Regions from separate parts of the Pseudomonas sp. HLT2-19-2 genome, predicted to be linked through region 2. Evidence: predicted binding sites of a transcription regulator. Region 2 holds the regulator's gene; each other region holds the start of a gene.
The links. Region 2 encodes FliA, which starts transcription of late flagellar genes. Its sites were predicted from a motif close to CTAAAGTTTNNNNNNNNNNNGCCGNTAA; they were not measured.
Positions count from the first base shown of each region.

Region 1: ACYZTU_RS05080 (methyl-accepting chemotaxis protein) is a predicted target of FliA. The motif match lies at 3,593-3,620, and genes of this name have one in related genera.
Region 3: ACYZTU_RS07125 (flagellar protein MotY) is a predicted target of FliA. The motif match lies at 2,080-2,107, and genes of this name have one in related genera.

Region 1 is NZ_CM142712.1:1,102,625-1,109,425, reverse strand. Features, by position in the region: gene cra (catabolite repressor/activator) at 1-690, shown strand, start outside; gene ACYZTU_RS05085 (TatD family hydrolase) at 694-1,473, shown strand; gene ACYZTU_RS05080 (methyl-accepting chemotaxis protein) at 1,474-3,504, opposite strand; gene ampE (regulatory signaling modulator protein AmpE) at 3,691-4,527, opposite strand; gene ampD (1,6-anhydro-N-acetylmuramyl-L-alanine amidase AmpD) at 4,524-5,084, opposite strand; gene ACYZTU_RS05065 (DUF1631 domain-containing protein) at 5,149-6,801, opposite strand, start outside.
Region 2 is NZ_CM142712.1:4,487,650-4,494,450, reverse strand. Features, by position in the region: gene flhA (flagellar biosynthesis protein FlhA) at 1-1,908, shown strand, start outside; gene flhF (flagellar biosynthesis protein FlhF) at 1,920-3,248, shown strand; gene fleN (flagellar synthesis regulator FleN) at 3,365-4,195, shown strand; gene fliA (RNA polymerase sigma factor FliA) at 4,192-4,932, shown strand; gene ACYZTU_RS20855 (chemotaxis response regulator CheY) at 5,100-5,471, shown strand; gene ACYZTU_RS20850 (protein phosphatase CheZ) at 5,494-6,282, shown strand; gene ACYZTU_RS20845 (chemotaxis protein CheA) at 6,336-6,801, shown strand, end outside.
Region 3 is NZ_CM142712.1:1,546,031-1,552,831, reverse strand. Features, by position in the region: gene ACYZTU_RS07130 (argininosuccinate synthase) at 1-976, opposite strand, end outside; gene ACYZTU_RS07125 (flagellar protein MotY) at 1,106-2,014, opposite strand; gene pyrC (dihydroorotase) at 2,174-3,220, shown strand; gene rnt (ribonuclease T) at 3,217-3,894, shown strand; gene ACYZTU_RS07110 (peroxiredoxin C) at 3,967-4,569, opposite strand; gene ACYZTU_RS07105 (bacterioferritin-associated ferredoxin) at 4,872-5,090, shown strand; gene bfr (bacterioferritin) at 5,289-5,762, shown strand; gene grxD (Grx4 family monothiol glutaredoxin) at 5,924-6,265, opposite strand; gene ACYZTU_RS07090 (molybdopterin oxidoreductase family protein) at 6,363-6,801, opposite strand, start outside.

The DNA of each region.
Region 1 (6,801 bases), 2.6 Mb from region 2:
CCGGACAGCGAACGGCAGTTGCTGCAACTGTTCCGGGCTCGACGCTGCGATGCGTTGATCGTCGCCAGTTGCCTGCCGGCTGGCGATGACAGCTATCGCCAATTGCAGGCCAAGGGCACTCCAATCATCGCGATCGACCGGGTCATGGAGCCTGAGCATTTCTGCTCGGTGATCAGCGATGACCGCGAGGCCAGCCTGCAACTGACCCGCAGTCTACTGGACCCGCTGCCCAAGCAGATCGCACTGATCGGCGCACGCCCCGAACTGAGCATCAGCCAGGAGCGGGCGGCAGGTTTCAAAGAGGCTTTGGAGGGGTTCAAAGGCGAGGTGCTGATCGAGCACGGCGAGTCGTTCAGCCGTGAGTGCGGCAAGCAGTTGATGAACGAATTGCTACAGCGGCTGGGTCATTTGCCGGATGCACTGGTGACCACGTCCTACGTGCTGCTTCAGGGCGTATTCGATGCCTTGCACGATTTCCCGCTCAAAACCCGTCTACTGCGCCTCGGCACCTTCGGCGACACGCAGTTGCTGGATTTCTTGCCGCTGCCGGTCAATGCCATGGCCCAGCAGCATCAGCTCATCGCCGATAAAGCCCTGGAACTGGCCCTGGCCGCCATCGAGCAATCGAATTACCAACCCGGCGTGCAGGCCATCGCGCGGACCTTCAAGCAGCGTATTCGCCAGGACTGAACCGTGGAGCTGATCGACAGCCACACTCATCTGGATTTCCCGGTCTTCGACGCCGATCGCTCGGCGCTGCTGGCCGAGAGCCGCGCCCTCTGCGTGCGGCGGATGGTGGTGCTGGGGGTTTATCAGGGCAATTGGCAGCGGGTCTGGGATCTGGTGCAAAGCGATCCCGACCTGCATGCGGCGTTTGGTTTGCACCCGGTGTATCTGGATGATCATCGTCCCGAAGACCTGACGGCACTCGGCGACTGGCTGACTCGGCTGTCCGGCCATCGGCAGTTGTGCGCCGTGGGCGAGATCGGTCTGGATTACTTCATCGAAACCCTCGATCGCGAGCGCCAGCAGGCGTTGTTCGATGTGCAGCTGCAACTGGCAGCGGATTTCAATCTGCCAGCGCTGGTTCATGTGCGACGCAGCCATGCGGCGGTGATTGCCACGCTTAAACGGTTCAAGTTGAAACGCGCGGGGATCATCCACGCCTTCGCCGGCAGCAAGGAAGAGGCTCGTGAGTACATCAAGCTTGGTTTCAAGCTTGGTTTGGGCGGTGCTGCGACTTGGCCTCAAGCCTTGCGCATGCACCGGGTACTTGCCGAGTTGCCACTTGAATCGGTAGTGCTGGAAACCGACTCACCGGACATGGCGCCCGTCATGTTTCCCGGCCAACGCAACAGCCCGGCTCACTTGCCGGCGATCTGCTCGGCACTGGCCGGGATCATGGCGATCAGCCCTGAGCAATTGGCCGCCGCCAGCACTACCAATGCCTGTGAGCTGTTCAACTGGCGTTGATCACACCCGAAACGCGCTGATCAGCTGTTTGAGCTCAACCACCTGAGCCGACAACGCACGACTGGCATCCTCGGTCTGGTGCGCCCCTTCGGCGGTGCGTTCACCCGCGCGGTTGATCTCGACAATATTCTGGTCAATGTCGTGAGCCACAGCAGTCTGTTGCTCCACCGCCGCGGCGATTTGCTGGTTCTGATCGACGATCATGCCGACGGCGCCGAGGATGTTCTCCAGCGCTTGCTGAACCTTTTCCGACTGCCCCACGGTACCGTTGGCCATCTGATGACTGGTACCCATGGCCTTCACCGCAGCGCCGACACCGCTGTGCAGCTTGATGATCATTTGCTCGATTTCTTCGGTCGATTGCTGGGTACGTTTGGCCAGGGTCCGGACCTCATCCGCCACCACCGCAAAACCACGCCCCTGCTCACCGGCCCGAGCGGCTTCAATGGCCGCGTTGAGCGCCAGCAGGTTGGTTTGCTCGGCGATGCTTTTGATGACTTCCAGCACGCGGCTGATGGACTGGCTATCGCTGGCCAGTTGATTGATCACCAGCACCGACTGATCAATCTCACTGGCAAGCGCAGCGATGCTGCCCTGCTGGGACTCCACCAGCCCGCGACCGCTGATGGTCTCGTCATTGACGCTGTGGGCGCTACTGACCGCCGCTGCGGCACTGCGCGCCACTTCAAGGGAGGTGGCCGACATCTGGTTCATGGCCGTCGCGACCTGCTCGATCTGCGTGCGCTGCCCCGCCACGGCCTGGTTGCTCTGGGCGGAGACGTTCTGCACCTGCCCGGCTTGGCGCTCGACCTCGCCGACGGTCTGCCCCACTCGCTCGATCAGGTCATGGATTTTCTTCACGGTGCCGTTGAACACCTCACCCAACTCGCCCAGTTCATCGCGGCTGTTAGCGCTGAAGGTCTGCGTCATGTCACCCGCCGCCACCTTGTCCATCACTGCGCCAAGACGCTTGAGGGTGGTGCGGGTCGAGGCGTAGAAGCCGCCGTAAAGGTAAAAAATCAACACAAACACCACCGACAACGCCACGGCCTGCAAGACCATGTGGGTGCGGTTCTGCTCCAGTCGCTGTTGTAACTGGGTACCGAGAAAACTCAGGGTGGCTTCATTAAGTTGGTAGGTCTGGTCCATCAAGCCCGTGACCTGATCGTAAAAGCCCTGCCAAGGCGTATCGAGCGTGTCGGCCATCACGACCTGCTCTTCGAACAGTTCACTGGCCTTTTTCAACGACACCTTGCTGCTATCGGCCTGAGCAGCCAGGGTTTCCCGTGCCGCTTTGCTGGAACCGAGCGCGTCCTGCAACTTCAGCGCATATTCGGCCTGCAGTTTTTCGATCTGCACCAGCAACTCATCAAAACGGGTACTCGATGCCGAGTTGAGAAAGCCCTGCCCCAGCGAAAAAGAGCCCATCGCCCGGCCTTCACCCAGAAGCTGGGTAACGGGCGGGGTGACATTGGTAATGAGTTCGCTCAGCTGGCGCATGTCGCTCTGAGTGTCGCGGCTGAGGCCGGCCTGACTGGCGATGATCTGACTGAAAATCTGCGCATTGCCGAGCAACTTGCCGATCATCCCACTTTTACTTTGCAGGGAGCTTTCTGCTTGTTGGGACTTGAACGCGGCGATCATTTCATCGCGTTTACCCTCGAAAACGATGATCTGCTCGGGGTCAGTGGTCATCGCCGTCAGCCCTTGCAAACGGGTCAGCACACTTTGCTCCAGGGTACTGATCTGCGACTCGACATTGCCGGCCTTGCCGGACTGACCGAGGGTGACGTTGATCTGTACCAGGTTGTTCAGGGTTTCCAGATCCCGCCGTAACGTCAGGCTGCTACCCAGCAGGTCGAGGCTTTGCAGTTCGACGCGGGTGCCCTGGAATTCTCGATAAGAATCGCGCACCAGATAGAAGTTGGTCACCAGCATCGGCACAAGGAACAGCACGCTGATCAGGCTGAACTTCATGCCAAAGCTCAGGCGGTTCATTAGCGCGACAGCGGGATAGAGCAAGCTCTTCACTGGAGATCTCCCTTTGAGTTCTTATTTTTATTGGCAGGCGCGGATCGAAAGCAGATAGCCACTATTCGACGCTAACTCTGTATAGCTTAAATCGGCGGGAGGTTTTGTAACTTAAGGTTAACGACGGCGCACGGACTTGTAGCAGCTGGCGCAGCCTGCGTCCGGCTGCTACAAGGTAGCGGCGTATTAAGGGAGGACGGTCCACAACGCAAAACCGGCGTACCAGAGCACCGCCGCGCGAAGCAACAGTTCCCAGATCCGGTCGAGGCTGTTGATGCCGTCAGGTCCGACCACCGGCGCTGGAATTTCACCGGCCACCAGCCCGACCTTCTCGATCAATTGGGCAGCGCTGATGTTCCAGTTCAGCAGCTCGTGCACCATCACCCGGCCGACGGCAACAAAGTTACCGACCAGCGCAAAACTTGCCGCCAGCAGACGCACCGGCACCCAGTCGAACGCATGACGCAGTTGTGCGGCGCGCTCGACCACGGCCGGGTTCTGCCCGTGTTCTTCGGCCAGGGCCAGCAGTCGATAGCTCAGGGCAGCGACCGGACCCAACAGGAAGTACCAGAAAATCACCGCAAAAAAGCTCTGATAAGCCTCCCATAGCAGATGTCCTTCGACCCGTTCCAGCAATTGTTCACCACTATCGGCGCAGATACCCAGGTCGCGGTCCGCTACATGAGCGGCAGCTTGCAGGTCTTCCCGGCGCCAGGCATCGCGAAACGGCCCAAGACCGGCCAGCAGATCGCCGCGGCCCAAACTGTAAATCACCACCAGCAGGTGCACCGGCAACGCCAGGAGACCGTAAGCCACCGGGTCCAGCACCAGCAGCAGCAAACCCAGCAGTGCTACGGGTAACAACACCAGTATCAGCAAAATCAGCCAAGGACTTTTCGCCAGACGCGGACTGACCTCAAGCTTGTTCAGCTCGCGGACCCAACCGCCATCACGCTGAACCCGATGACGCAGGGCCGAGAACTTCTCGATCCAGACCGCCAACAGCAACACCAGAAAACTCATTGTTGTTCCTCTTTTGCCAGGGCCGCGCGATAGCGTGCCCAGTCGAACGCGGGCCCCGGATCGGTTTTACGCCCGGGTGCAATGTCGCTATGCCCGCAGATGCGCTGTGCGGTGATGGCCGTGAAGGCGCATTGCAGCTGCCGGGTCAGGGTCGTCAATGTTTGATACTGAGCGTCGGTGAACGGCAGATCATCCGTGCCTTCAAGTTCGATGCCCACAGAAAAATCGTTACAAGTTTCCCGCCCTTCGAAACTCGAGACGCCAGCATGCCAGGCACGCTCAAGACAAGAGACAAACTGAGTGACTGTGCCGTCACGTTCGATCAGAAAGTGCGCAGACACACGCAGGTCGGCGATCCCTTCAAAGTAGGGATGCTCCGTGACATCCAGACGATTCTGGAAAAATTCCTGCACCTTGCCGGTGGCGAATTGCGCTGGCGGCAAACTGATGTTGTGGATCACCAGCAGGGAAATTTCGCCCGAGGGGCGCGCATTGAAGTTGGGCGAGGGGCATAAATGCACACCCTGACACCAACCGCTCGCGGGGTCCAACTGCATACAGGTTCCTTCAACGACGACTGTGATGGCGCCCAGTATGCCGTGATAGACCCTCGGGGCGCGATCACTTGCCGCGATTGAGGCGCCGCAGGTTACCGATCACCGACTCCAGCGCCCGGTCGAACAGCAACGTGTCGTCCAGCGCTCGCACCGCGCCACGATGGAATTCCAGCGCCAGACCGATGCGGCTACGCTCCAGCACTTTCATTCCGGTGCGGTTGACGAAAATGTACTTGCCGGTGGCTTCAATGATCGCCGCCAGCTTGCAGCGAAGGGTGTTTTCCTCGTCTTCCTGAAACTCGACCCAGCACCCCAACCGCAGCTGATCGACCTGAAGCAGACCGGCATCGTTCTCCGGCTCACGCACTGACGCCGTATCGACCGGCCCTTCGTCGGCGGTTCGCAGGAAGACTTCCTGCAGCACTTCGACCACTACCGGCGTATCGACAGACTGTTCAAGCTTTGGCCCTGGACGTTCGAACAGATGAACGTGCAAGGCTTCCAGCTCACTGAAAAACTCGCTGGTGGCGAACGGATCGAATGCCGAACTGCTCAGCCCATCACGCAACGACTTGAGCAACCCAGGCACCAGCGCCAACAAGCGCAGGCTCGCATCGGGCTGGGCATGTTGCTGCACGCTCCAGATCAATTGCTCCATGGTCTGCACATCGGCGTGCCACGCGGCTGACTGATCGCCGTGCTTGAGGCACGTCAGCAGCAACACTTTGCTCCAGGCTTCCTGGACAAACACCACCACCCGTTGCGGCAATACTTTGCCCAACAGGGCCTGATTCAGCACCTGTTCGACGCACTGGCGGGCCAGTTCAGTCCTGGCGCGGCCCTCTTCGGCGTCACGGGTTCGTTGCTCCAGCAGTTCACTGCGACGGCGCTCGTCGCTGGTGAAGGCGAGAAAATCCGCCAGCAATTCGGAAAAGACCGCCGGGTCATCGACAAAATCGTTCAGCAACCGTTGCACCACTTGCTCGATACGCAGATACAGGCTGTCGCGCTCATGGTCATCGCACTCGCCCCAGCCCATGGCTGCGGTCGCGATTTCGTTGAGCAGGCGCCGGGCCGGGTGACTGCTGCGGCTGAAGAAGCTTTTGTCGAGCACCGCCACTTTCAGCATCGGGATCTGCAAACGGCCGATCAGCGCCTTGAGCGAATCCGGCAGGTTGCGGTCATCGAGGATACATTCGAAGAGCATCGCGATCAGGTTGATCACGTCTTCGTCAGCCACCCCGACCACGCGTGACTTGCCACTTTTGACGCTGACCCGGGTCAGCAGTTGTTCGAGCTGGTTTCGCAGATCGAAGTCGTCCTGGGCTGCCGGTGCCGGCACGTATTGCTGCAAGTGCGAGAGCAGGCGCAGCAGGTCGCGGGTGGAAATCGGCTGTGTCTGGGCACTGGCTTCAAGCGTCGGCGCGACACTGCCACGCACGTGAAACAGCAATACCTGCAACGCGGCGAAGACTTCCTGCACGCTGTCGTCGATCGGCGGGCCACCGACGCGGGTGTTGGCCGGCGCGGATTCAACACCGACGCTGGCAGCCGCACAATCCGTGGCCCGACGCGCAGGGGCAGGTTTGAGGTCGGGCAGAACACCGGTGGCCATCAGCAACTGATTGGCTTCGGCGTAGAACTGATTGGCATCTTTGAGCACGTAGCGTTCGAACAGTTTGAGGATGATCAGCTTGACCTTGATCTCCACCCCCAG
Region 2 (6,801 bases):
CCGACCATTCTACTGGTGGCGACGCTACTGCGGCTGGCGTTGAACGTGGCCTCCACCCGGGTGGTGATGCTCCACGGTCAGGACGGTCACGCCTCCGCCGGTAAGGTGATCCAGGCCTTCGGTGAGGTGGTGATCGGCGGTAACTACGTGGTCGGTATCGTGGTCTTCGCGATTTTGATGATCATCAACTTCGTCGTAGTGACCAAGGGTGCCGGGCGGATTTCCGAGGTGAGCGCGCGCTTCACCCTCGATGCGATGCCCGGCAAACAGATGGCGATCGACGCCGACCTGAACGCCGGCCTGATCGATCAGAACCAGGCCAAATTGCGCCGTATGGAAGTGGCCCAGGAAGCCGAGTTCTACGGTTCGATGGACGGTGCCAGCAAGTTCGTGCGCGGCGACGCCATTGCCGGCCTGCTGATTCTGTTCATTAACCTGATCGGCGGCATGGCCGTCGGTATCTTCCAGCACGGCATGACCTTCGGCGATGCCGGTCGGGTGTACGCCTTGTTGACCATCGGTGACGGTTTGGTGGCGCAATTGCCATCACTGCTGTTGTCGACTGCCGCAGCGATCATGGTGACTCGTGCGTCCGGCTCGGAAGACATGGGCAAACAGATCAATCGCCAGATGTTCGCCTCGCCGAAAGCGTTGGCAGTGGCGGCGGGTATGATGGCAGTCATGGGCCTGGTGCCCGGCATGCCGCACTTCTCCTTTCTCAGCATGGCGGCCGTGGCGGCCGGCGGCGCGTACCTGTTCTGGAAGAAGCAGAACGTGGTCAAGGTTCAGGCCTTGCAAGAGGTCAAGCGTCAGCAGGAACTGTTGCCATCGCCCGCTCGCGCCCAGGAAACCAAGGAGCTTGGCTGGGACGACGTGACCCCGATCGACATGATCGGCCTGGAAGTCGGGTACCGGCTGATTCCGCTGGTGGACCGCAACCAGGGTGGTCAGTTGCTGGCGCGAATCAAAGGCGTGCGCAAGAAGCTGTCGCAGGATCTGGGCTTCCTGATGCCGACTGTGCATATCCGTGACAACCTCGACCTGGCGCCGAGTGCCTATCGCCTGACTCTGATGGGGGTGATCCTGGCCGAAGCGGAGATTTACCCGGACCGCGAACTGGCGATCAACCCGGGGCAGGTCTACGGGACGCTCAACGGCATTACCGCCAAAGATCCGGCTTTCGGTCTGGAGGCGGTCTGGATCGAAATCAGCCAGCGTGCCCAGGCGCAATCCCTCGGTTACACCGTGGTTGATGCCAGTACTGTAGTGGCAACCCACTTGAACCAGATTTTGTACAAGCACTCGAGCGAGTTGATCGGTCACGAAGAAGTGCAGCAACTCATGCAATTGCTGGCCAAAAGCTCACCAAAACTGGCTGAAGAGCTGGTGCCTGGCGTGGTGTCTCTGTCGCAGCTGCTCAAAGTTTTGCAGGCTTTGCTGGCCGAACAGGTGCCAGTACGGGACATTCGCAGCATTGCCGAGGCCATCGCCAACAATGCCGCCAAGAGTCAAGATACTGCCGCGCTGGTGGCCGCCGTGCGCGTCGGCGTATCCCGCGCTATCGTCCAAAGCATTGTAGGCACTGACTCCGAGCTACCAGTGATCACCCTTGAGCCAAGGTTGGAACAGATATTGCTCAATAGTCTTCAGAAGGCAGGACAAGGCTCGGAAGAGGGCGTTCTGCTGGAGCCAAGCATGGCTGAGAAACTGCAACGCTCGTTGATCGATGCGGCGCAGCGTCAGGAAATGCAAGGTCAGCCGGTGATTCTGCTGGTAGCCGGTCCGGTTCGCGCGATGCTGTCGCGATTCGGCCGATTGGCAGTCCCGGGTTTGCACGTGTTGGCGTATCAGGAAATTCCTGACAACAAGCAAGTGACCATCGTTGCGACAGTAGGGCCCAACGGCTGAGGTAGTGGTTTATGCAAGTTAAGCGTTTTTTCGCCGCCGATATGCGTCAGGCCATGAAACTGGTTCGTGATGAGCTGGGCGCTGAAGCCGCCATCATTGGCAACCGCCGGATCGCCGGTGGTGTCGAGTTGACGGCTGCCCTGGATTACAAGTTGTCGGCGCTGGCCCCGCGCGTTCCGAACATGGAACTCGAAGACGAGCTGCGCAAGACCCAGTCGCGGATCGTTACCGCCCAGGCCGAACTGAGCCTGCGAGGCGAAGGCGAGAGCGACAAGAGCACCAATCGCCAGTTGTTCGCCGGCCTGCCACTGACTGCCGCCGAGCCGCTGATCGAACCGACCTACGCCGAACCCCGTCGGCCTGCACCGGCCGCTGCGCCAGCCTCCGGTGGTGTGGACCCGCGGGCGTTCGACTCGATGCGTTTCGAACTCAACAGCTTGCGCGAACTGATGGAAGTGCAACTCGGCTCCCTGGCCTGGAATCAGCTGCAAGGCAGCCGTCCGGCCCAGGCCAATCTTTGGCGTCGCCTGCAACGCATTGGCCTGTCCGGCCCGTTGTCGCGCGATTTGCTGGCGCTGATTACCGATATTGAAGAACCTCGTCAGGCCTGGCGCATGTTGCTGGCGCACCTGGCGCGGATGATCGCCACACCGGAAGTCGAGCCGCTGGAAGAGGGCGGTGTGATTGCCATGGTCGGCCCTGCCGGCATGGGCAAGACCACCACGCTGGCCAAGCTCGCTGCCCGCTACGTGCTCAAGTACGGCGCGCAGAATATCGCGTTGGTGAGCATGGACAGCTACCGTATTGGTGCTCAGGAGCAGCTCAAGACCCTCGGCCGGATCCTCAATGTGTCGGTGACTCACGTCGACCCGGGTCAGTCGCTGGTGCAGGCGCTGGAGCCCTTGCTGCGCAAACGCGTGGTGCTGATCGATACCGCGGGCCTCCAGGCCAGCGATCCGGCACTGCGCATGCAGCTCGAAAGCCTGGCCGGTCGTGGGATCAAATCGAAAAATTATCTGGTGTTGGCAACCACCAGCCAGAAACAGGTTCTAACGGCCGCTTATCACAGTTACAAACGCTGCGGCCTCGCTGGCTGCATCCTGACTAAACTGGATGAAACGGCAAGTCTGGGCGAGGTGTTGAGCCTGGCCATCAGTCATGAATTGCCGGTGGCCTACCTGACCGATGGCCCGCGGATTCCGGATGATTTGCATCTGCCGCGTCGTCATCAGTTGGTCAGTCGCGCCGTAAGCGTGCAAATGCAAGAAGAACCCAGCGAAGAAGCCATGGCTGACATGTTCGCTGATATTTACCACAGCCCGACCAAGCAGGTCGGCTGAGGTATTAATGAACTGTTTTTGTACCTACATCGATGGTCTGCCATGCATTGTTCATTTTGTGAACGCGCAGCCAGTAATGTGGCCTCCGTCTAAGTAAGACAAGGTAAAGAAAATTCATGGGCAGCATGCATCCCGTACAGGTGATCGCGGTGACCGGCGGCAAAGGTGGCGTCGGGAAAACTAACGTGTCAGTGAACTTGTCCCTGGCTCTAGCTGAACTCGGCCGGCGCGTCATGCTGCTGGACGCCGATCTGGGGCTGGCGAACGTTGACGTCCTGCTGGGACTGACACCCAAACGTACGTTGGCCGACGTGATCGAAGGCCGCTGTGAGCTGCGCGACGTTCTGTTGCAGGGCCCTGGCGGCATCCGCATCGTCCCGGCCGCGTCCGGCACTCAAAGCATGGTCCATCTGAGCCCGGCCCAACACGCCGGCCTGATCCAGGCGTTCAGCGATATCGGCGACAATCTCGACGTATTGGTGATCGACACCGCTGCGGGCATTGGTGACTCGGTAGTCAGTTTCGTTCGTGCAGCGCAAGAAGTCTTGCTGGTGGTCTGCGACGAACCGACCTCGATCACTGATGCCTACGCACTGATCAAACTGCTAAACCGCGATTACGGCATGAACCGCTTCCGCGTCCTGGCCAACATGGCCCAGAGCCCGCAGGAAGGTCGCAACCTGTTCGCCAAGTTGACCAAGGTCACAGATCGCTTCCTCGACGTCGCCTTACAATACGTCGGCGCGGTGCCTTACGACGAAAGCGTGCGTAAGGCTGTGCAGAAACAGCGCGCCGTCTATGAAGCCTTCCCGCGTTCCAAGTGCTCCCTGGCGTTCAAGGCCATTGCACAGAAGGTCGATACCTGGCCGTTGCCTGCCAACCCGCGTGGGCACCTGGAGTTTTTCGTCGAGCGCCTCGTGCAACAAACGGCAGGACCGGTGTTATGACAGCCAGCGGCTACAACCTCTACAAGAAGTCGGCACGTGACGCGCAGTACGAGCTGATCGAGCGTTACGCGCCACTGGTTAAACGCATTGCCTACCACTTGCTGGCGCGTCTGCCGGCCAGTGTCCAGGTCGAAGACCTGATCCAGGCCGGGATGATTGGCCTGCTTGAAGTGTCGACCAAATACGACGCCAGCAAAGGCGCGAGTTTCGAGACGTACGCGGGCATACGAATCCGCGGCGCGATGCTCGATGAAGTACGCAAGGGGGACTGGGCGCCACGTTCGGTCCACCGCAATACCCGGATGGTCAGCGACGCCATTCGCTCGATTGAAGCTAAAACCGGTCGTGACGCTAAAGATCACGAGGTTGCGGCCGAACTCCAATTGAGTCTCGACGATTATTACGGGATTTTGAACGACACCCTGGGCAGCCGGTTATTCAGTTTCGACGATCTGTTGCAGGACGGCGAACACGAAGGGCTGCACGAGGATGGCGCCAGTGCTCATCTGGAGCCGTCGCGCGATCTGGAAGATGAACGCTTCCAGATGGCACTGGCGGACGCGATTGCCAATTTGCCGGAGCGTGAGCGACTGGTGTTGGCGCTGTACTACGACGAAGAGTTGAATCTCAAGGAAATCGGTGAAGTCCTGGGGGTCAGCGAATCGCGGGTCAGCCAGTTACACAGCCAGTGCGCGGCCCGTTTGCGGGGGCGTTTGGGGGAGTGGCGAGCGCGCTGAAGGCAGTGTGGGGGCACTGCGAACGCGGCTGGTGGGGTGTTGAACCGCACGGGTCCCGATCTGTTGTGCTCCAGACAGTCATTGAGTGCTTTGCCGGATTGATTGAAATGGCGCGTCCAGGTGCTGGGCGCGTTTAAGACTGCTTGGAGGTCGAATTGAACAAGAACATGAAAATCCTCATCGTTGATGACTTCTCAACGATGCGGCGGATCATAAAAAACCTGTTGCGTGACCTTGGGTTCACCAACACGGTCGAGGCCGATGATGGCATCACTGCCATTCCTGTTCTCAACAGCGGGAGCATCGACTTTCTGGTAACGGACTGGAACATGCCTGGCATGACCGGTATCGATCTGCTGCGCCATGTGCGTGCCGATGAAAAGCTCAAGCATCTGCCGGTGCTGATGGTGACCGCTGAAGCCAAGCGCGAGCAGATCATCGAGGCAGCCCAGGCCGGTGTTAACGGCTATGTGGTCAAACCCTTTACGGCCCAGGCGTTGAAAGAAAAAATCGAAAAGATTTTCGAACGCATCGGTTGAGAAACTGCGCCACGGGGGAGCTATGGAGCATAACGAATCTTCACAGGGCGATTTCGAGTCGACCCTGAAAAAACACGCTGTTGAACTGGTCGAAAGCCTTGAAAAAGGCAGGTTCGGCGACGCCGTGCAACTGATCCATGAGCTCAACCAGACCCGTGACCGCGGCCTGTACCAGGAAGTGGGCAAGCTCACTCGCGAGCTGCATAGCGCGATCGTCAATTTCCAGATTGACCCGAACATGCCGCAAGCCGAGGAAGTGTCACAAATCACGGACGCCACCGAGCGTCTGGGCTATGTGGTCAAGCTGACCGAGGCCGCGGCCAACCGCACCATGGACCTGGTGGAAAACGCCACGCCGCTGGTCAACGGCCTGAGCAATGAAGCGCAGGCCTTGAGCACCGACTGGGGACGGTTCATGCGGCGCGAAGTCGGGGCTGAAGAGTTCCGCGAACTGGCCCGGCGAGTCGACGGTTTCCTGACACGCAGCAGCGAAGACAATCGCGTTGTGTCGAGCAACCTCAACGACATTCTGCTCGCTCAGGATTACCAGGACCTCACCGGTCAGGTGATTAAGCGTGTGACCCAATTGGTCACCGAAGTTGAAAGCAACCTGCTCAAGCTCGTGCTCATGGCCAGTCAGGTGGACCGCTTTGCGGGCATCGAACATGACCGTGAAGCGATGCTGGCTGAAAAAGATCCACAAAAACATCTCTCTCAGGGTGAAGGTCCGCAGATTCATGCCGATAAAAGAGAAGATGTTGTGTCCGGTCAGGACGATGTGGACGATTTGTTATCCAGCCTAGGATTTTAGAGTTTTAGCATTTTAGGTTTTTTAGGTTTTTAGACCTCGGGAGCACCCCCTTAATGAGCTTCGGCGCCGATGAAGAGATCCTTCAGGATTTCCTGGTTGAGGCCGGCGAGATTCTAGAGCAACTGTCCGAACAGCTGGTCGAGCTTGAAAGCCGACCTGATGATGCGGACTTGCTCAATGCAATTTTTCGCGGTTTTCACACTGTAAAAGGAGGCGCCGGCTTCCTCCAGCTCAACGAGCTGGTGGAGTGCTGTCACATCGCCGAGAACGTGTTCGACATCCTGCGCAAGGGTGAACGTCGCGTCGACTCGGAATTGATGGACGTGGTTCTCGAAGCGCTGGATGCGGTGAACAGCATGTTTACCGAAGTCCGCGAGCGCAGCCCGATCACTGCTGCCACGCCTGAATTGCTGGCAGCTCTGGCCCGTCTGGCCGAGCCGAAAACTGAAGAATCCGCACCGGTTGCCGAAGTGTTCGAAGCACCGGCTGCTGACAGCGAGTCGGGCGACATCACCGATA
Region 3 (6,801 bases), 2.9 Mb from region 2:
GACGCTCAGGGCTCCACCAGTAACCGGTGTAGATCAGGCTGGCGTATTTAGGCATCAGCTCGTCTTTGAGGTGAGCCACTTCGCGGTCCAGGGTGATCGACTCGATCGCACGGTGGGCGCGCAGCATGATGGTGCCGCCAGGGGTTTCGTAGCAGCCACGGGACTTCATGCCAACGTAGCGGTTCTCGACGATGTCGAGACGGCCAATACCATGTTCGCCACCGATACGGTTCAGGGTCGCCAGCACGGTGGCCGGGGTCATTTCGACGCCGTCCAGTGCGACGATGTCGCCGTTGCGGTAGGTCAGTTCCAGGTATTGGGCTTTGTCAGGAGCGTTCTCCGGGGAGACGGTCCATTTCCACATGTCTTCTTCGTGCTCGGTCCAGGTGTCTTCCAGCACGCCGCCTTCATAGGAGATGTGCAGCAAGTTGGCATCCATCGAGTACGGGGATTTCTTCTTGCCATGACGCTCGATCGGGATGTTGTGCTTTTCAGCATAATCCATCAGCTTTTCACGCGAGAGCAGGTCCCATTCGCGCCACGGAGCGATCACTTTCACGCCTGGTTTCAAGGCGTAGGCGCCCAGTTCGAAACGAACCTGGTCGTTGCCCTTGCCGGTGGCGCCGTGGGAAATGGCGTCTGCGCCGGTTTCGTTGGCGATTTCGATCAGGCGCTTGGCGATCAACGGACGAGCGATGGAAGTACCCAGCAGGTACTCGCCTTCGTAAACGGTGTTGGCGCGGAACATCGGAAAAACGAAATCGCGCACGAATTCTTCGCGCAAGTCGTCGATGTAGATCTCTTTCACGCCCATGGCTTGTGCCTTGGCGCGTGCAGGTTCGACCTCTTCGCCCTGACCCAGGTCAGCGGTGAAGGTCACGACTTCACAGTTATAAGTATCCTGCAGCCACTTGAGGATCACCGAAGTGTCCAGGCCGCCGGAATACGCCAGAACGACCTTGTTTACGTCCGCCATGCCATCACTCCACGGGGTTCTACGGAAAGCCGTCAAGTCTACCGGTCATACAGGATAATTTACAGAGGCGCGACAGCTTATGACGACGAAGCGACAGATTATGTCGAGTGAGCGACGATTACAGCGGGTTCAGGAAGTCGACGCGGCGCTCGCCGAGGCAGCGGCCTGAGGGGCGGGCTTTTCGGTGGGCGCAACCCGCGCCAGGTGCACATTGACCCGACGGTTCTTCGCCCGGTTGGCAGAACTGGTATTGGGCGCTAACGGATAACGCTCGCCGTGGAAGCGCAGGGTGACTTGCGATTCCTGAATACCGTTGGCCTTGAAGAAGTCCAGGACAGCCAGAGCCCGGCGGCGCGACAGGTCACGGTTGGTCAGGCGGTTGCCGCTGTTGTCGGAATGGCCATCGAGTTCGATGTGGTTGACCGTCGGATCGGCCTTCATGAAATCCAGCATCACCTGCAACTGAGCCTTGGCCCGAGCGTCAAGATCGATGCCTTCGCCGGGGAAGCCAACTTCGGACTGTTTGACCTGCTCGAAATTCTTCGGCAGCAGCTTTGCCACGCAACCCTGATAGTCGTTGAAGGCCTTGCTGAACTTGACCGGCAACAGGCGCACTTCCGACATCCGGCCATCGCCAGAGTAATGTCGAACAACCGTGCTGCGGCCATCCATCAGGCCACTGATCAAACGCCCGGCCTGAACTTGCGAACTGTTGAACAGCACATCGCCACTGCCGATTCGCACAGACCCGAGGTTAATGTCGCCACGCCCCGGCTGCCAGGGTGCAGCCGCCGCCAGCAAGGTGGCCGAACCGCCGCCGATCATTGTGTTGTAAGCCTTCAGACGAAACGTCGCTTGCTCGCCGGCGCGGCGTACGAACTCACCGGAACCAAAATCGGTGATCGGCTGAGTCAGGCGGCACTCGAACTGGTCTCCTTCGACCGTCCACTCGATGCTCTCCAGACGGGTCTGGAAAGTGAGCGCCATCGCTGGAAGGCTGGCAAATACGCTGAGCAAGGCTAAATAACGCTGGCGCACGGGAGGCTCCACTGGCTTCTACAACAAAAAGACCGACACACACATGTTTACGGCATACCTGTTGGATATCGGAAGCTTCCTGCAAAACTTGATAGCGAGTGCCTGGAAGAGTCTTTTCCGGTAGCATTCCCCTCAGTTTGACCCGCCTGGAATCCCCTCATGTCCGACCGCCTGACCCTGCTGCGTCCCGACGACTGGCATATTCATCTTCGCGATGGTGCCGTGTTGACCAATACCGTTGCAGATGTCGCGCGCACCTTTGGTCGCGCCATCATCATGCCCAACCTGGTACCTCCGGTGCGTAACACCGCTGAAGCCGACGGCTATCGCCAGCGGATTCTCGCTGCACGCCCGGCTGGCAGCCGCTTCGAACCGTTGATGGTGCTGTACCTGACCGACCGCACCCAGCCCGAAGAAATTCGCGAGGCCAAGGCCAGCGGCTTCATTCACGCCGCCAAGCTGTACCCGGCCGGCGCGACCACCAACTCGGACTCCGGTGTTACCAGCATCGACAAGATTTTCCCTGCACTTGAGGCCATGGCCGAAGTCGGGATGCCCTTGCTGGTTCACGGAGAAGTCACCCGTGGTGATGTCGACGTTTTCGATCGCGAAAAAATCTTCATCGATGAGCACCTGCGCCGTGTGGTCGAGCGTTTCCCGACGCTCAAAGTGGTGTTCGAACACATCACTACCGCTGACGCCGTGCAATTCGTCAACGCGGCGTCGGCCAATGTTGGCGCGACCATCACCGCGCATCACCTGCTGTACAACCGCAACCACATGCTGGTGGGCGGGATTCGGCCTCACTTCTATTGCCTGCCGATCCTCAAGCGCAACACCCATCAGGAAGCCCTGCTCGACGCCGCCACCAGCGGCAGCGACAAGTTTTTCCTCGGCACCGACTCGGCGCCCCATGCCCAGCACGCCAAAGAAGCAGCATGCGGCTGTGCCGGTTGCTACACCGCTTATGCAGCGATCGAGATGTATGCCGAAGCCTTTGAACAGCGCAACGCGCTGGACAAGCTCGAAGCCTTTGCCAGCCTGAACGGCCCGCGTTTCTACGGCCTGCCGGTGAACACCGATCGCATCACCCTGGTCCGCGATGAGTGGACCGCCCCAACCAGCCTGCCATTTGGCGAGCTGACCGTAATCCCGCTGCGCGCCGGTGAAAAACTGCGCTGGCGCCTGCTGGAGGAACACGCGTGAGTGAAGACCATTTCGACGACGAACAGGAAGGTCAAGGCGGCGGAGGTGGTTCGCGCCACCCGATGGCTGAACGCTTCCGTGGATACCTGCCAGTCGTTGTCGACGTTGAAACCGGTGGTTTCAACTCTGCCACTGACGCCTTGCTGGAAATTGCCGCCACCACCATCGGCATGGACGAAAAAGGGTTTGTGTACCCCGACCACACCTACTTCTTTCGCGTAGAGCCTTTTGAAGGCGCGAACATCGAAGCGGCCGCCCTGGAATTCACCGGGATCAAACTCGATCACCCGCTGCGCATGGCGGTGAGTGAAGAAGCAGCCCTGACCGACATCTTCCGCGGCATCCGCAAGGCGCTTAAAGCCAATGGTTGCAAACGGGCGATTCTGGTCGGGCACAACAGCAGCTTCGATCTGGGTTTCCTCAACGCCGCCGTCGCGCGCCTGGACATGAAACGTAACCCGTTCCATCCGTTCTCGAGCTTCGATACTGCAACCCTGGCCGGTCTGGCTTACGGTCAAACGGTACTGGCCAAGGCCTGCCAGGCAGCCGATATCGACTTTGACGGTCGTGAGGCCCACTCGGCTCGCTACGACACCGAGAAGACAGCCGAGCTGTTCTGCGGCATCGTCAATCGCTGGAAACAAATGGGCGGCTGGGAAGACTACAACGACTGATACGTCGCTGGATTTATCCCGCCCATAAAAAAACCGGCCTCAGCAGCCGGTTTTTTTATGCCTCAACGTGCCTTACAGCGCAGCAGCGTTCTCGGTCAGGTAAGCCGCGACACCTTCGGTCGAAGCGGTCATGCCTTTGTCGCCTTTTTTCCAGTTGGCAGGGCAAACTTCGCCGTGCTCTTCGTGGAATTGCAGAGCGTCGACCAGACGGATCAGCTCTTCAATGTTACGGCCCAGCGGCAGGTCGTTGATGATCTGCGAACGGACAACGCCTTTGTCGTCGATCAGGAATGCGCCACGGAAAGCCACGCCGTCAGCGGACTGAACGTCGTAGGCCTTCATGATTTCCTGCTTGATGTCGGCAGCCATGGTGTAACGGACTTGGCCGATACCGCCATTGTTTACCGGGGTGTTGCGCCAGGCGTTGTGGGTAAAGTGCGAGTCGATCGAAACGGCAACCACTTCAACGTTGCGTGCCTTGAAGTCAGACATGCGGTTGTCCAGAGCGATCAGCTCGGACGGGCAAACGAAGGTGAAGTCCAGTGGGTAGAAGAACACCAGGCCGTATTTGCCTTTGATGGCCGACGACAAGGTGAAGCTGTCTACGATTTCGCCATTACCGAGTACGGCCGGTACGGTGAAGTCAGGGGCTTGTTTGCCTACGAGTACGCTCATTGGATATCTCCTGGTGTAAAAACGTGAAGAACTGGTTTCGTATCAGCCTGCCACCTTCAGACGACAGCCCTGTGACACGAACCCGCTTCATAAGGACCGGCCATCATACACTGCGTTTTTGACCTGTCCTTAACGCTTTTTTTGCCAAGGGAAATGCTGTCGTCTGACTTTCGGTGTGATCGCCGCTGAGGGGAAACCGTTCGTCAGCCTCGACCAAAGCTTTCAGAAACCACTTTGACAATCATTCTCGTTAACATTAAGATCCATCGCAATTGAGTCACAACCAGCGACGGTTTTCACTTATGTATGTCTGCCTCTGCACTGGCGTCACCGACGGTCAAATCCGCGATGCAATCTATGAAGGTTGCTGCAGCTATAAAGAAGTCCGTCAGGCCACCGGCGTAGCCAGCCAATGCGGCAAATGTGCTTGCCTTGCCAAGGAAGTGGTCCGCGACACCCTGACCAAATTGCAATCGGCTCAGTCCGCGATTCCCTATCCCGTAGAATTTACTGCCGCATAAATACCCTATTTCAAAAAACCGGACTTGATGTCCGGTTTTTTTTGTCTGAAAATCAACCGCTTACGCTCTAGACGCGGAACATAAACACTCTTATTCCGATTAATTTTAACTTAAGTTTCAATAACTTAGGTTTGACACTCTTAATTACGCGGCTCAAACTCTGCCTTATTGACAGCTAATACAGGGCAGGACCCCATCATGAAAGGCGACATTACAGTCATCCAGCATCTCAACAAGATCCTTGCCAATGAGCTGGTCGCGATCAATCAATACTTCCTGCATGCACGCATGTATGAAGATTGGGGTTTGAACAAGCTCGGCAAGCACGAGTACCACGAATCCATCGACGAGATGAAGCACGCGGACAAGCTGATCAAGCGCATCCTGTTCCTTGAAGGCCTGCCGAATGTCCAGGACCTGGGCAAGCTGCAGATCGGCGAACACACCCAGGAAATGCTTGAGTGCGACCTGCGTATCGAACGCACCGGTCACGCGGATCTCAAAGTAGCCATCGCTCATTGCGAAACCGTTGGCGACTTCGGCAGCCGTGAACTGCTTGAAGATATTCTTGAGTCCGAAGAAGAACATATCGACTGGCTGGAAACCCAACTGGGCCTGATCGATAAAGTCGGTCTTGAGAACTATCTGCAATCGCAGATGGGCGAAGAGTAAGTTCGCGCCCGCTAAACTCGAGACAATAAAAAGCCCCGCGCTCTTTTAAAGAGGCGGGGCTTTTTTGTGCCTTCGCTCTTGTAGGAGCGAAGCTTGCTCGCGAAAGCGGTCTTTCAGGTAAGACGCCTTCGCGGGCAAGCCTCGCTCCTACAAAAAGCGGATCAGGCTTCAGTCTTGTTGGTAGCAGCGGCTTCAACAGCCGCTTTGATCGTAGTCTGCAACGAACCATCAGCAGACATTTCAGTCATGATGTCGCTACCGCCGACCAGCTCACCACCGACCCACAGTTGCGGGAAGGTTGGCCAGTTGGCGTACTTTGGCAGGTTGGCGCGGATTTCCGGGTTCTGCAGGATGTCCACGTAAGCAAACTTTTCGCCACACGCCATCACGGCCTGCGCGGCTTTCGCGGAGAAGCCACACTGCGGGGCATTCGGCGAGCCTTTCATGTAAAGCAGAATGGTGTTGTTAGCAATCTGCTCTTTAATCGTTTCGATGATATCCATGGAGCACCTCGGCTGAACTTTCCGACTCAGTGGTCGGCACGGTGGCGCATTGTAACGGAAACCCGAGCCCCCTGCTCGGTCTCCCCGACAGACTTGATCAAGCCGCCGCCACGGTCACTGGCACACCGTTCAACGCCGCATTGCCCGACAACTCATCGAGCTGACACTCGTCGGTCAAGTCATTGGCGCTGGAGCCCGGCTGACCACTGGCAATGGTCATCTGCACGCCTGGCCGCGCATGGCCCCAACCATGCGGAAGGCTGACCACGCCTTTCATCATATCCAGACTGCCGAGCACTTCAACTTCAATCACACCGACCCGCGAACTGACCCGCACTCGCTGCCCGTCGTTGAGCCCACGGCTGGCCAGGTCATCCGGGTGCATCAGCAATTGATGGCGCGGCTTGCCCTTCACCAGGCGATGGTAGTTGTGCATCCACGAGTTGTTGCTGCGCACATGACGGCGGCCAATCATCAGCAACTCATCAAAGGCCGGTGCTTGCAACGCCGCAAAGCGCACGAGGTCAGCCAGGATC